Regions from separate parts of the Brevibacillus nigriterrae genome, predicted to be linked through region 1. Evidence: riboswitches for the same ligand, from Rfam matches in the RefSeq annotation. Region 1 holds a riboswitch; each other region holds the start of a gene.
What was found. A riboswitch is a leader RNA that binds a small molecule or an ion and turns the genes downstream of it on or off. The one in region 1 is predicted to bind S-adenosylmethionine.

Region 1 (4,265 bases):
GATGAATATCATTCTCATGTAAAAATTTCATATGCTCTGCAAACAGTTGCGGGGAAATGGAAAAACGTTTATCTGTCTTGTCAGATATGTGATGGTACATCAGTACAAGAACTTGGTCCTTATACCACTCTTGCTTTGTTACTACCTCTTCAACAGATATGTCAGTATCAATTGATTCTGAACTACTATTGCTTTGTATCATAGACGTTGGTGGAGGGGTATTTTGTTGCAGAGGCTGTAATTTTTTTTGCGCTTCTGGCTCACGCATGAGCAAGCCACCTAGAACAACACCCACGAAGACAACGCTGAATGCGATCAAGATTTGCTGCCAATTCTTCATGAACAAACCCCCATTATACTCCCTTAATCTTTTCGACAAAGACAGTTAATCTCCTTTATGTATTACCCACCAGTACTACCACCTTTGCCCAATCAAAATAAAAACGCCCAACCACGAAGGCTAGGCGTCTGTAATCAATTCCTATTTTACTAATTCAGCAGCATCTTTTTTCAATGCTTCTGCTTTGTCAGTTTGCTCCCAAGGAACATTCAGATCGTTACGTCCGAAGTGTCCGTAAGCAGCCGTTTGTTTGTACATTGGACGACGAAGGTCCAATTGCTTAATGATACCAGCAGGACGAAGATCGAAGTGTTTACGGATCAATGTAACCAAATCTTCTTCAGCAACTTTACCAGTACCGAATGTATCCACGCTGATAGAAACTGGGTGTGCTACCCCAATTGCATACGCAACTTGTACTTCACACTTGTCAGCAAGACCAGCAGCAACGATGTTTTTCGCAACGTAACGAGCAGCATATGCGCCGGAACGGTCAACTTTGGTTGGATCTTTACCGGAGAAAGCTCCACCGCCGTGGCGAGCATATCCACCGTAAGTATCAACGATGATTTTACGACCAGTCAAACCAGCATCCCCTTGAGGTCCACCGATTACGAAACGGCCAGTTGGGTTAATGAAGTATTTTGTCTCAGCATCCAGGAATTGAGCTGGAACTACAGGTTTGATAACTTGTTCAGTCAAATCAGCCTTGATTTGTTCCAATGTAACTTCTGGAGCGTGTTGAGTAGAGATTACGATTGTATCGATACGAACTGGTTTGTCACCATCGTATTCAACTGTCACTTGTGTTTTACCGTCCGGACGGAGGTATTCAAGTGTTCCGTTTTTACGAACTTCTGTCAGACGGCGAGCCAATTGGTGTGCCATGCTGATTGGAAGCGGCATTAATTCAGGCGTTTCATTGCAAGCAAAACCAAACATAAGACCTTGGTCACCTGCACCGATTGCATCGATTTCAGCATCGGTCATTTTGCCTTCTTTTGCTTCTAACGCTTGGTCTACACCAAGAGCGATGTCTGCAGATTGCTCGCCGATTGCAGTGATTACACCGCAAGTGTCAGCATCGAAACCGAACTTCGCGCGATCATAACCGATTTCACGAATGGTTTCACGTACGAGTTTTTGAATATCAACATACGTGTTAGTAGTGATTTCACCTGCAACAAGAACCAAACCAGTTGTAACCGATGTTTCGCAAGCTACGCGTGCATTTGGATCCTTGGAAAGAATCGCATCAAGTACTGAATCTGAAATTTGGTCGCAAATCTTGTCAGGATGTCCTTCCGTAACTGACTCAGAAGTGAACAAACGACGTCCTTTTTGTAAAGACATGAGCCTACCTCCTTCTTTATGCTTAAAGAATAGTGTGGGTAGCCGAATCGGGTTTCTTTCACGGCCAAAAAATAAACCTTTTCCCAGAAACTGAGGAAAAGGTGCTTTTTGTATGCGTTCCCTAACCTCTTATCGGCCAGAATGGTGTTCCATTCTGCTGGTTAGCACCGTTTCAACGGTTGCCGGGCTTCATCGGGCCAGTCCCTCTTGCCTGCTCTGGATAAGAGTATCCATTACGCACTATAGAATAATCTTTTTTGCATATCCTGTCAACGATTTGTTTGTCATTATTTGAGGATTTTTTTTGTATATTATAGGATGAGCATTTGCCTCTTCATTTATGCTCGGTTAACGTATCTCGAATTTGCCTCGCACCATGATGTGAGCTGTCCCTTTATACCCTGGATCAAGGCGGAGTCCCCTTGAATCCGAGCGAGCAATCAGCAACAAATGATTAGGTGCAACAGGTGCTCCTGCCTTCAAATCGGCTCCGGCTGTAATATCTGTCAGACCGTCGCCATTTACCCCCGGTACAGATACCACTTTTCCCGTTCGGACAATAAACTCTGTCCCTTCGAATCCGTAGATCGTCTTGCCTGGCTTCAATTCTGCAACTACTAATTTTGAGCCACCTGTGCCAAGCACCTGCTGTATTTTTTGATCGACATAGCTTTTGGTCACAACAGGATCATCGGATGAACCCGGAACGCCAGGGGCTCCTACCCCATCTGCCCACACTTGTCCTACAAAAATAGTCATACCGAGGATAGTTGCCATCAAAATACTTTTTTTATTCAGTCTCATGTGTTTTTCCTCTGCCTCTCCTACAAGCTAAACGCTTTTCTTAATAAAACGACGATCTCAGCACGACTTGCGTATCCTTGAGGGCGATATCTCGAATCCTCATAGCCTTGTATCCAACGTCTGGCATACAATGCTTCGACAGCCGGGGAAGCCCAATGGTTTGCTGATACGTCAACGAAGGACGAATAAGTATGTTTGTAGGTATAAAGGTTACGTGCTCTCGTAACCATCACTGCCATTTCTGCACGAGTAATATATTGATCTGGCTTAATTCGTTTATTCGGGTAACCCTGCAAAATTCCAAGCTTGTACGCTTTAGACATAGCATCAAATGACCAGTGTGTACGTTTCAAATCAACAAAAGGATTCGTTGCCGCTCGAGATGGATACGTTCCTTTTTGGTTGATGGAACGAATTAACATGGAGGCAAACTGTGCACGGGTAATCGGTTGATTCGGCCTGAAAGCATAGTCATCAAAGCCTTTTACAATTCCCAATCGACTTAAATAGGAGATATCTGAACGCGCCCAGTGAGAACTGATATCCCGATAGCCGTTGTACAATATTTCCCTTGTCACTGTTATCCGATAGGTATCATATTTAAAGCCAGTTGCAGATGTAAGTCGGATATAGTACGTTCCTCGCTGTAATTTCATTTTGCCAATCGGCTTTTTCTTTGCCGACAACTCTGCTACTTCATTTTCATTAAATAAAGCATAGTTGAAATTCTGGTCATTATACAGACTGATTTGTACACCTGATCGAACCGGAATCCATGGTGCAGTAATGGTTATATACGACTCAGAAGGTACCTGGAATTGAAACCAGTCACTATCTGTTCGGGAAGGAATCGTCCCCGTCAACAAGGCACTGTTACCCAGGCGAGTAGCTTGACGGTAATTGTCATTCGGTTCATTCGTGTCCTTACGCTCCGGCGTATAGGCAACATCCAGCTTGTATTGGCCCGCGATTGCGTTTCCATAAAAATCATTGACCCGAATAAAATACTTGCCTGGTGATACATCCAGATTAACCCGTTCAGTTGGATTTGTTCGTTCACCATAATCAAACTTGCCGATCCCCTGGTTTCCTTTCGTCACATATACGACAGGGTCCGCACGCAAGTTATCAACTGACACCGTAATATTCATTTTCCCGTTGTCTCTGACATAGTATGAAAACCAATCCAGATCATTCGGTTTATGGAGATTCCCAGTAACACTCACCCGATTACCCACTGGAAGTGGACGAGCCTTTTTCTGATCGTCATTCGTTTCGTAGCGGTCAGCCGACACCATGAATCTGCTGGTGATTGTGTAACTAAAATCACCCATGCCGCCGCTTCGCACCATTTTAATGTAATATCTTCCCGGTTTCACTGTGACCGTAGTCGTTCCGCTATCCCCCAGATAATAAGTAACAGGCACATCACTTTCACGGTAAAACGTTGCAGCCAATGGAGAAACCGAGCCTGTTGATACTTGTGTATCAAACGTTAATCTTCCTTCATAAGCGATATCCGTATAGTACCAATCGACTGAATCTCTTGAATTGATAACTGCCCGGATTTGGGATTCAATCGGGAATGCCTTTGCCATTGATTTCGTATTATTGGGCTCAAGGAAGTCAGAAGGTGCAGAAGTCCGAACAGCCGTATCCACATTTAACAAGCCATAACCTGTTTTTGCATCCCAGCCTTTTGTCCCAAGGTTAATTGCAGAATAATATAGTACCTGCCGAACATCCAGTGGGCTATAGTATGGATTCT
Region 2 (4,265 bases), on a different contig from region 1:
CAATTGAATCAGGTATTAATACTGTAAAATCTGCTGATGTCTTAACAAATTCCTGCCATGTGCCTTCCCCACGCAAAGGTAACACCCGTTTACCAATAAGATCTCGAGAAGCTAAAGGACCTACATATTCTACAATACCCACTCCTTCATAACCGGGGATATTAGGTAAAGAAATACGATGAGAATAAGCGCCTCTAATTGGAATTAAGTCAGAAGGGTTTATAGGACGTGCTAACATTCGAACAAGGACTTCATTATCTTTTGGTGGTTCTATACTTTTATATTCAATTTTTAATACCTCTTTAGGACTACCGAATTCGTAGAATCTAATACATTTTGCATCCAAAATAATAAGTCTCCTTAATATAAAACAGATTTATTTAATTATACCATCTTGAATTAACCTGCCCTTTAAGGTGGCAAGGCCACCAATATTATGAACCGCACCCCGTCAAGTAGACAGTATAAAAAACAAAAATAACCTATGCGGCCCTGGCCTTGTTTTGTTGAGTGTATTAATACCCCAGATAGATTTAAAAATAGTAGTACAGAAACTTGGATACCGAAACTCCTTTGTTCAATCTGAAACACCCAAATAGCTATTTGAAGGAGTTAGAGATCATGAATGCACTTATTGTCTACGCCCATCCTGAACCAAAGTCTTTTAATGGAGCATTAAAGGATCTTGCCATTACTGTTTTGACAGCAAATGGTCATCAAGTCAAAGTGTCTGATTTGTATGCAATGAAATGAAATGCAAAGCTGTTGCTGACCGCAATGATTTTCTCATTATGGAGAACTCGGAATTTTTAAAATACCAGCTTGAACAAAAGCATGCTTCAAAAACGAACAGCTTTGCCGAGGATATCCGAGAAGAACAAGAAAAACTTCTTTGGGCTGATTTTGTAATCTTCCAGTTCCCATTATGGTGGTACTCTGTCCTAGCTATACTGAAAGGCTGGTTTGATCGAGTCTTTGCTTCAGGTTTTGTTTATGGCAATGAAGTTGGAAGATATGATACGGGTGGACTCAAAGGCAAGAAAGCGATGTTGTCCACTCTCACCGGTTTCTCCACAGAATGCCTATACGCCATATGGAATGGATAGCGATATACACGAGAAGATCCTTTATCATATTAATCATGGGATCCTCTATTTTTCTGGTCTTGAACCTGTTGAACCGTTTATTGCCTGGACTCCCGCACGAGATGAGGAAGCCAGAATTCAATACTTGGAAGGTTACAAAAAGCGTCTTAAACATCTTTCTGAAATACGTTCTATCCCCTATCATCCAAGTTCTCATTTTGATGAGCATCACCAATTGAAACCAGAGTACAGGTAATAGCTATCTTCACTAAAATTTTGTATCCCAGAGAACGAATTCTGGGATATTTTATATTTTTACCAAAGACGAAGTGTCATAATGTCACGAGTTATTACACTATCCTACCCGTTAGCTTAACGCCGTCGCCAGTCTACTACTTTATTATCTAGTCTAAAACTACTAGATATTAACCAAAACTACCTATTACAAAAATGATAACGTTTTCAACACTTCACCGTATAAAATTGATATTGACAATCAGTTTAGTCGGGATTATGATTTGTTTATCCAAAAATTAAATAAACTCTTATCGAGAGAGACTGAGGGATCAGGCCCTATGACGTCCGGCAACCTCCAGCAATGGAACGGTGCCACTTCCTGCAGAATGAAATTCATTCTGAGAGATAAGTCGTTCACTTATTAACGATGCCTCTTTCGAATGAAAGGGGCTTTTGTTTTTGGGTGACGGGCATAAGGAGGCAGTAGATGATTGAAGTAAAAGAGCTGGTGAAAGAATACAACACCAAAAAAGGAACGGTTACAGGAGTAGATCGGGTTTCGTTACAAATCAACAAAGGCGAAATCTTCGGAATCGTCGGATATAGTGGAGCAGGGAAAAGCTCGTTGCTTCGATGCCTGAATCTTCTGGAAAAACCTACGTCCGGACAAATCCTGATCGATGGAATCGAACTGACATCATTAACAGAAAAAGATCTCCGAAATGCGAGACAAAAGATCGGAATGATTTTTCAGCACTTCTATCTAGTCAGCTCCAAAACGGTATTCGAAAATGTGGCGTTTGCCCTGAAGGCAGCACATAAATCAAAAGAAGAAATCGAAGAGAGGGTAAAGGAACTGTTAGAGATGGTCGGTCTTTCGGACAAGTGTGATGTCTATCCGTCACAACTGAGCGGTGGACAGAAACAGCGAGTCGGAATCGCCAGGGCACTTGCCAACAACCCATCTGTTCTGCTCTGTGATGAGGCGACGTCAGCACTCGATCCGAGCACAACCCAATCCATCCTTGCTCTCTTAAAAAAGATCAATCAGGAAATCGGCCTAACCATTGTACTCATTACACATGAGATGGAAGTGGTCAAAGAGATTTGTGACCGCATGGCGATTATGCAGGATGGTCAGATCATTGAACAGGGCCCGGTATATGAGATTTTTGCCAATCCGATCAAGCCATTGACGAAGACCTTTATCAACAGCATCTTGCAGTTTGACTTGCCGGATCACCTGATCAAACAACGAAAAGGCAGAATCATCAAAATTCATTTCAAAGGCTCCATCGCTGAAGAATCAGTTGTGTCTGATGTATTCCAGAAGCATCAGGTGAAAGGAAATATTCTGCATGGAAAAATTGAGTACATACAGAATACGCCACTCGGTATTTTCATCATGGAACTGGTCGGGGAGCAAGCGGAAGTAGAGGGCGCTGTACAATATCTGATTCAGCGGACGAACCATCTGGAGGTGTTGTACGATGCTGTTTGAGACACTGATCGAACTCATTCCAGAGCTGAACAAGGCTTTTTTTGAGACGATTTACATGGTCGGCATCTCGCTTGTAGTGTCTGTCATTGCGGGTCTTCCGCTTGGTGTCATTCTTTTCGTCACCGACCGAGGGTTGTTCCTGGAGAACACTCCTTTGAAAAATGTGATCGGGTTTGTAGTGAACATGGTTCGTTCCATTCCGTTCATCATCCTGCTTGTAGCACTGCTTCCGCTGACCAATCTCATTACGGGAACAACGATTGGGCCCACGGCGGCATCTGTCTCGCTCTCTGTGGCAGCGATTCCGTTTTTCGCCCGATTGGTTGAGACGTCACTGAGAGAGATCGATAAGGGCGTCATCGAAGCAGCGGTTTCCGTAGGGGCATCCCCCTGGATGATCATCAAGGATGTACTCATCCCGGAAGCCCGTCACGGCATCATTCAAGGGATTACGATTACCACGATCAGCTTGATTGCCTATTCTGCGATGGCAGGCATTGTCGGGGGAGGCGGTATCGGTGATTTGGCGATTCGCTTCGGTTACTACCGCTATGACAACACCGTGATGATTACGACGGTCGTGATTTTGATTTGTCTGGTTCAGTTGATTCAGTATGGCGGTGACTTCATCGCCAGAGTTGCAAATAAACGGTCATGACCGTTTATTTGCTGACCGCGAGCGGTCACATCAACCTTCATGAAAAACGTCGAGACGTTTTTCACAGAAAACGATAATTACAACATTCTAGGAGGCACACAAAATGAAAAAGTTTCAATCATTGCTCTTATCTCTCACTTTGATCCTATCCGTTGGTTTGCTTGCTGCTTGTGGTGGCGAAAAACCTGCCGCTAGTGGAGGTACCGCTTCGAAAGAATTAAAAATCGGAGCAACCGCAGGCCCATACAGCGACATGGTAACGAAAGCGATCAAGCCGCTTTTGGAAAAGAAAGGCTACACCGTGAATGTAGTAGAATTCAACGACTATGTGCAACCGAATCTTGCATTGTCTAAAGGTGATCTGAACGCCAACCTGTTCCAACACAAAATCTATCTGGAGAAATTTGCGGCTGAACATAAACTGGAGCTCTCTGAATTGATCTCTGTGCCAACTGCTCCAATGGGCATCTACTCCAAAAAGTTCAAGTCTCTTGAAGAAGTGGCAGATGGCAGTGCAATTGCAATTCCGAATGACCCGACGAATGCAGCACGTGCGTTCCTGATTTTGCAAGACGCTGGTTTGATCAAGCTTGATGCTTCTGCTAATCCGCTTACTGTATCTGAGAAAGATGTACAGGAAAACGTGAAAAACCTGCAATTCAAACCAATTGAAGCAGCACAGCTTCCACGCACCGTAGACAGTGTTGATTTGTCTGCTGTCCCAGGTAACTTCGCACTTGCTGCAAAAATGAACCTGCTGGATGCATTGAAGCTGGAAAATATG
Region 3 (4,265 bases), on a different contig from region 1:
TCCAGCTCGATTTCCTTCTGCTTGCGCACGATGTCAATCTTCATTTCTTCTTCCGTTACCTGTTGTTTGGTCATCACTTCTTGCAGTTTGTACGCCTGGTCGGCTGCTGCTTTGGCTCGGTCTTGTTCCTGTTTGTAGGAAGCGACCTTCAGTTCCTTTTCTTTCTCCGCTTCCGCAATGTTGGTTTCTTTGAGCAATTCCGCTTTACGTGCTTCTTGCTCTGCTTCCGCCTGTTTAATCCGTGCTTCCTTGTCAGCCTCTGCCTGTGAAATGACCGCATCCCGTTTCACCGCAGCAATTTGCGGGATACCCAGAGCAGCTAGATACCCGTTCTTGTCTCGTACATCTTTAATCGTAAAGCTGACAACTGACAAGCCCATCTTCTTGAGGTCTTTGGCAGCAACCGACTGAACTTCCTGAGCAAAACGCTCCCGATTCTTATAAATCTCTTCTACTGTCATGCTGCCGAGGATCGCACGAAGGTAACCTTCCAGCACTTCTTGCGCCTCACCTTGCAGTGCTTCATCCGATTTGCCCATAAACTGCTCGGCAGCGGTTGCGATATCTTCGATGGAACCGCCTACCTTGATAATCGCTACCCCGTCGGCCATGACCGGAACCCCTTGTTCGGTGTAAACTTCCGGCGTTGAGACATCGAGTTTATGGGATAGCAAACTGAGGAAATTCGCTTGTTGGAAAATGGGCAGGATGAACGCACCTCCGCCTCGCACGATCTTCATCTTGCGTCCCGATTCATCCGTCAACACATTCTTGCTTCCGAGATAACTGCCTGTTACGATCATCGCCTGGTCGGCACCGACTGTCTTGTATCTCGCCCAAAAGGCAATACCCAGAACTACCAGCACCGCAAGTACAGCTACGACTGTGATGAGAATCGATGGTTCTGTCAAACGGAACACTCCCTTATCAAATTCTTATATGTGCGGCTTTACGTACAAAACGTGGTCCTTGACTTCCACTACAATCACTTTGGTTCCCTCCGGTATCGGCTCCTTCAACCAGCTTGCAGCCATGTGGTTAGTCGTTCCATTTACCATTGGGATGACAATTTCTCCTAGACTAGTTGCAGGAACCGTCGTCCATACTTCTCCAACCCTGCCCACCAGTTGCATGATGGAGTACCCTGTTGATGTTTCCGCATGATTCATTGGTTCAATCCAGATAAAATACGAAAGAATAGCGATAATGGCACCGCTTAACAAACTTAAGAGAATGGTAGTGAGCGTGGTGAAGGTAGTAAGTCTTGTAAGCAAAAATCCACTTCCCCCAAATACTGTAATCCCGCTCACCAGTGTCAACGGTTGGATAACAGGGATTTGAAAATGATCCAGCCACCCGCCGCTATCTCCAAAGAGCAACGTCACGCAAGCATAAAGCAAACCGAATCCGATACAGATAAGAAAAATCGTATCCAACATGCACGTTTTCACCCTCATTTCTTTTCTACAATGAAACTGCAGTTATCTGAGATGGTGCCTATCCTGTAATACGCATTTTTCTACATAAAGTTTCCAATATTTGTATAAATTTCACTATAGCAAATATTAACTTTTTTATGTTGACAATTCCGACCAGCACGCTTAGAATTAAAACCAATACAAAAATGGATGAATTTTCATAAAACTTAAAAACTCATCAAGAGTGGTGGAGGGACTGGCCCGATGAAACCCGGCAACCGGCATGACAACATGCAAGGTGCTAAATCCTGCAGAATCCAATTGATTCTGAGAGATGAATGTAGCGACCGTTAGTGTATGCGCCTTCCTCTACTCAGAGGAAGGCTTTTTTATTTCCCCATTTATCTAAAGGAGAGATGATGTACATGGCAGACCAACAGTGGAGACCAGAAACGATCGCACTACACGGAGGACAGGAGGTTGATCCGGTAACAGGATCTCGTGCCGTTCCGATTTACCAGACTTCATCGTATGTATTCCGTGATGCCGAGCATGCTGCGAATTTGTTTGCTTTGAAAGAGTTCGGAAATATTTATACTCGCATCATGAACCCTACCCAGGATGTATTCGAAAAGCGAGTTGCGTTACTGGAAGGTGGCGTCGGTGCCCTCGCAACATCGTCTGGTCAGGCAGCCATTACCTTTTCTATCCTGAACATCGCACAGGCAGGCGACGAGGTCGTGTCCTCCAGCAGCTTATATGGCGGAACGTATAATTTGTTTGCCCATACCCTTCCGAAGCTTGGCGTGAAAGTACACTTTGTTGATCAATCCAATCCAGAGAACTTCCGTGAAAAGATTAACGATAAAACGAAAGCTGTATTTATTGAAACAATCGGTAACCCACGTATTAACGTAGCTGATATCTCTGCTATTGCTGACATCGCCCATGAGAACGGCATTCCGTTGATCGTAGACAATACATTTGCTTCACCCATCCTCTGCCGCCCAATTGAACACGGTGCTGATATCGTCATTCACTCCGCTACCAAATTTATTGGCGGACATGGGACTTCCATCGGCGGTATTATCGTAGACTCAGGCAAATTTGACTGGAACAATGGCAAGTTCCCAGGCTTAACCACTCCTGATCCAAGCTACCACGGTGTCGTCTACTCGGAGGCTGTTGGCAACCTGGCATACATCATCAAAGCTCGTGTACAATTGCAACGTGACATTGGTGCTGCCGTATCTCCGTTCAATGCGTTCCTGTTCCTGCAAGGGCTGGAGACACTCCATCTGAGAGTAGAGCGTCACAGCCAGAATGCACTCGCTGTAGCCCAGTTCCTCGCCAGCCATCCGAATGTGGAATGGGTCAACTATCCGGGGCTAGAGACAGACTCCCAGTATCAGTTGGCGAAAAAATACCTGCCAAAAGGGCAAGGCGCCATCCTTACGTTCGGGATCAAAGGCGGCGTAGAAGAAGGCAAGAAGCTGATTGAGAACGTTAAGTTGTTCTCTCATCTGGCTAACGTGGGTGATTCCAAATCGCTGATTATTCATCCTGCGAGCACTACGCACCAGCAACTTACCGAGGAAGCACAGCGTCTTGCAGGTGTAAATCCAGAGTTGATCCGTCTCTCCATCGGTACAGAGGCGATTGAAGATATCCTCGAAGATTTGGATCAAGCATTGAAAGCTGCATTAGCCTAACCAAAACCAGATCGATCCAAAAAAGAGCTTCCCCTTCTCATAAGGGAAAGCTCTTTTCGTTTTACAGGTTATGCTATCTTTATTTTTTAGGTTAATTCGAACGGCTGCCATGTTCTAACACCATGAATTCTTTGGCACAATATGCTTGGTTGCCCACATACACCGTAGCCACGTAAGTTCCGTCGTTCTTCACAGGATAATCAAACGTAGAGAATCTTGCTAAGTAATGAGGTTCATCAACTTTATTATCAAACTTCAGTGTTCCATCTTTCATACTGAACACGTAGCTGACCGTGCCTCCATTCACGCCAGGCCCTGTAACTTCAAGGCGGACATCACTACGAGAGGCAGTTTCCAGTTGTCCTGATGGATCGTGTAGATGAAATTTAATAGGAACCGTCGACTTCTGGTGCAGAGTGAAGTTCTGATTGCTAAACGGAGGTTCGAAGCAGTCTCCATCAGGAATTTGTTGTTCGTGTCCAATCGCTTGAAAATCTAACGAAAATGCAGTTTGTTTTCTCTGAAACTCATTTCCTGCCTCATAAGGAAATTTCGCAACAAATGTAATATTGGCTTTCTGGAAGCTGGCAATCGTCCCCAAGGGGAGTTGATTCAGATCATGAAGAAGCCCTTCATATAGTTTGCCTTTGCTATCAGAAACAGTTAGCACAATTTGATTATAAAGTTCCTCTGAACCTGCTTGCTGGGTAGCACTAACCGAGTAATTAAAGTCAATATTCCCGTTATTTTGAACTTCCATGTTGGAAGTAATCCAATCACCTGGTTTCATATTATCCCCGATTAACAGCTCTGTGGAGGGATTCAAGTCCAGATCGATCTTATAGTTAGTCTCGTATGCTCCTGTACCTGCAAAGGGCTGATTAGCAGATAAAAAGGTGGTTACCCCTAGCAAAACGATTGAGCCGAGGATTAACTTCAACCGATACTTCCTCATACCTATCCCCCCTACTATAGCGACAAGACCAATTCGAAACTATCGTACCATGTAAAAATACCTATACACATCAGTCACGAAGATAGGTTCACCTACAACCAGAGTATGAAAGACAACCCATCCGCACAGCCAAAATAAAAGCACGGACCTTCACTCCTGATGGAAGGTCCGTGCCTCTGT

Region 2: it holds a riboswitch for S-adenosylmethionine, as region 1 does, so the genes downstream of both, ACPW7N_RS04310 (methionine ABC transporter ATP-binding protein) here and metK (methionine adenosyltransferase) in region 1, are expected to answer to the same signal.
Region 3: it holds a riboswitch for S-adenosylmethionine, as region 1 does, so the genes downstream of both, ACPW7N_RS07430 (homocysteine synthase) here and metK (methionine adenosyltransferase) in region 1, are expected to answer to the same signal.

The regions. Positions count from the first base shown of each region.
Region 1 is NZ_JBNCMT010000005.1:94,539-98,803, forward strand. It holds gene ACPW7N_RS05440 (polysaccharide deacetylase family protein) at 1-340, opposite strand, end outside; gene metK (methionine adenosyltransferase) at 482-1,693, opposite strand; SAM riboswitch class I at 1,820-1,920, opposite strand; gene ACPW7N_RS05450 (hypothetical protein) at 2,042-2,497, opposite strand; gene ACPW7N_RS05455 (S8 family peptidase) at 2,518-4,265, opposite strand, start outside.
Region 2 is NZ_JBNCMT010000004.1:80,578-84,842, reverse strand. It holds gene ACPW7N_RS04325 (zinc-dependent alcohol dehydrogenase family protein) at 1-346, opposite strand, end outside; gene ACPW7N_RS04320 (NAD(P)H-dependent oxidoreductase) at 622-753, shown strand; gene ACPW7N_RS04315 (NAD(P)H-dependent oxidoreductase) at 750-1,106, shown strand; SAM riboswitch class I at 1,628-1,734, shown strand; gene ACPW7N_RS04310 (methionine ABC transporter ATP-binding protein) at 1,810-2,823, shown strand; gene ACPW7N_RS04305 (methionine ABC transporter permease) at 2,813-3,481, shown strand; gene ACPW7N_RS04300 (MetQ/NlpA family ABC transporter substrate-binding protein) at 3,585-4,265, shown strand, end outside.
Region 3 is NZ_JBNCMT010000007.1:126,893-131,157, reverse strand. It holds gene ACPW7N_RS07440 (flotillin family protein) at 1-911, opposite strand, end outside; gene ACPW7N_RS07435 (NfeD family protein) at 936-1,439, opposite strand; SAM riboswitch class I at 1,651-1,759, shown strand; gene ACPW7N_RS07430 (homocysteine synthase) at 1,844-3,130, shown strand; gene ACPW7N_RS07425 (hypothetical protein) at 3,222-4,085, opposite strand.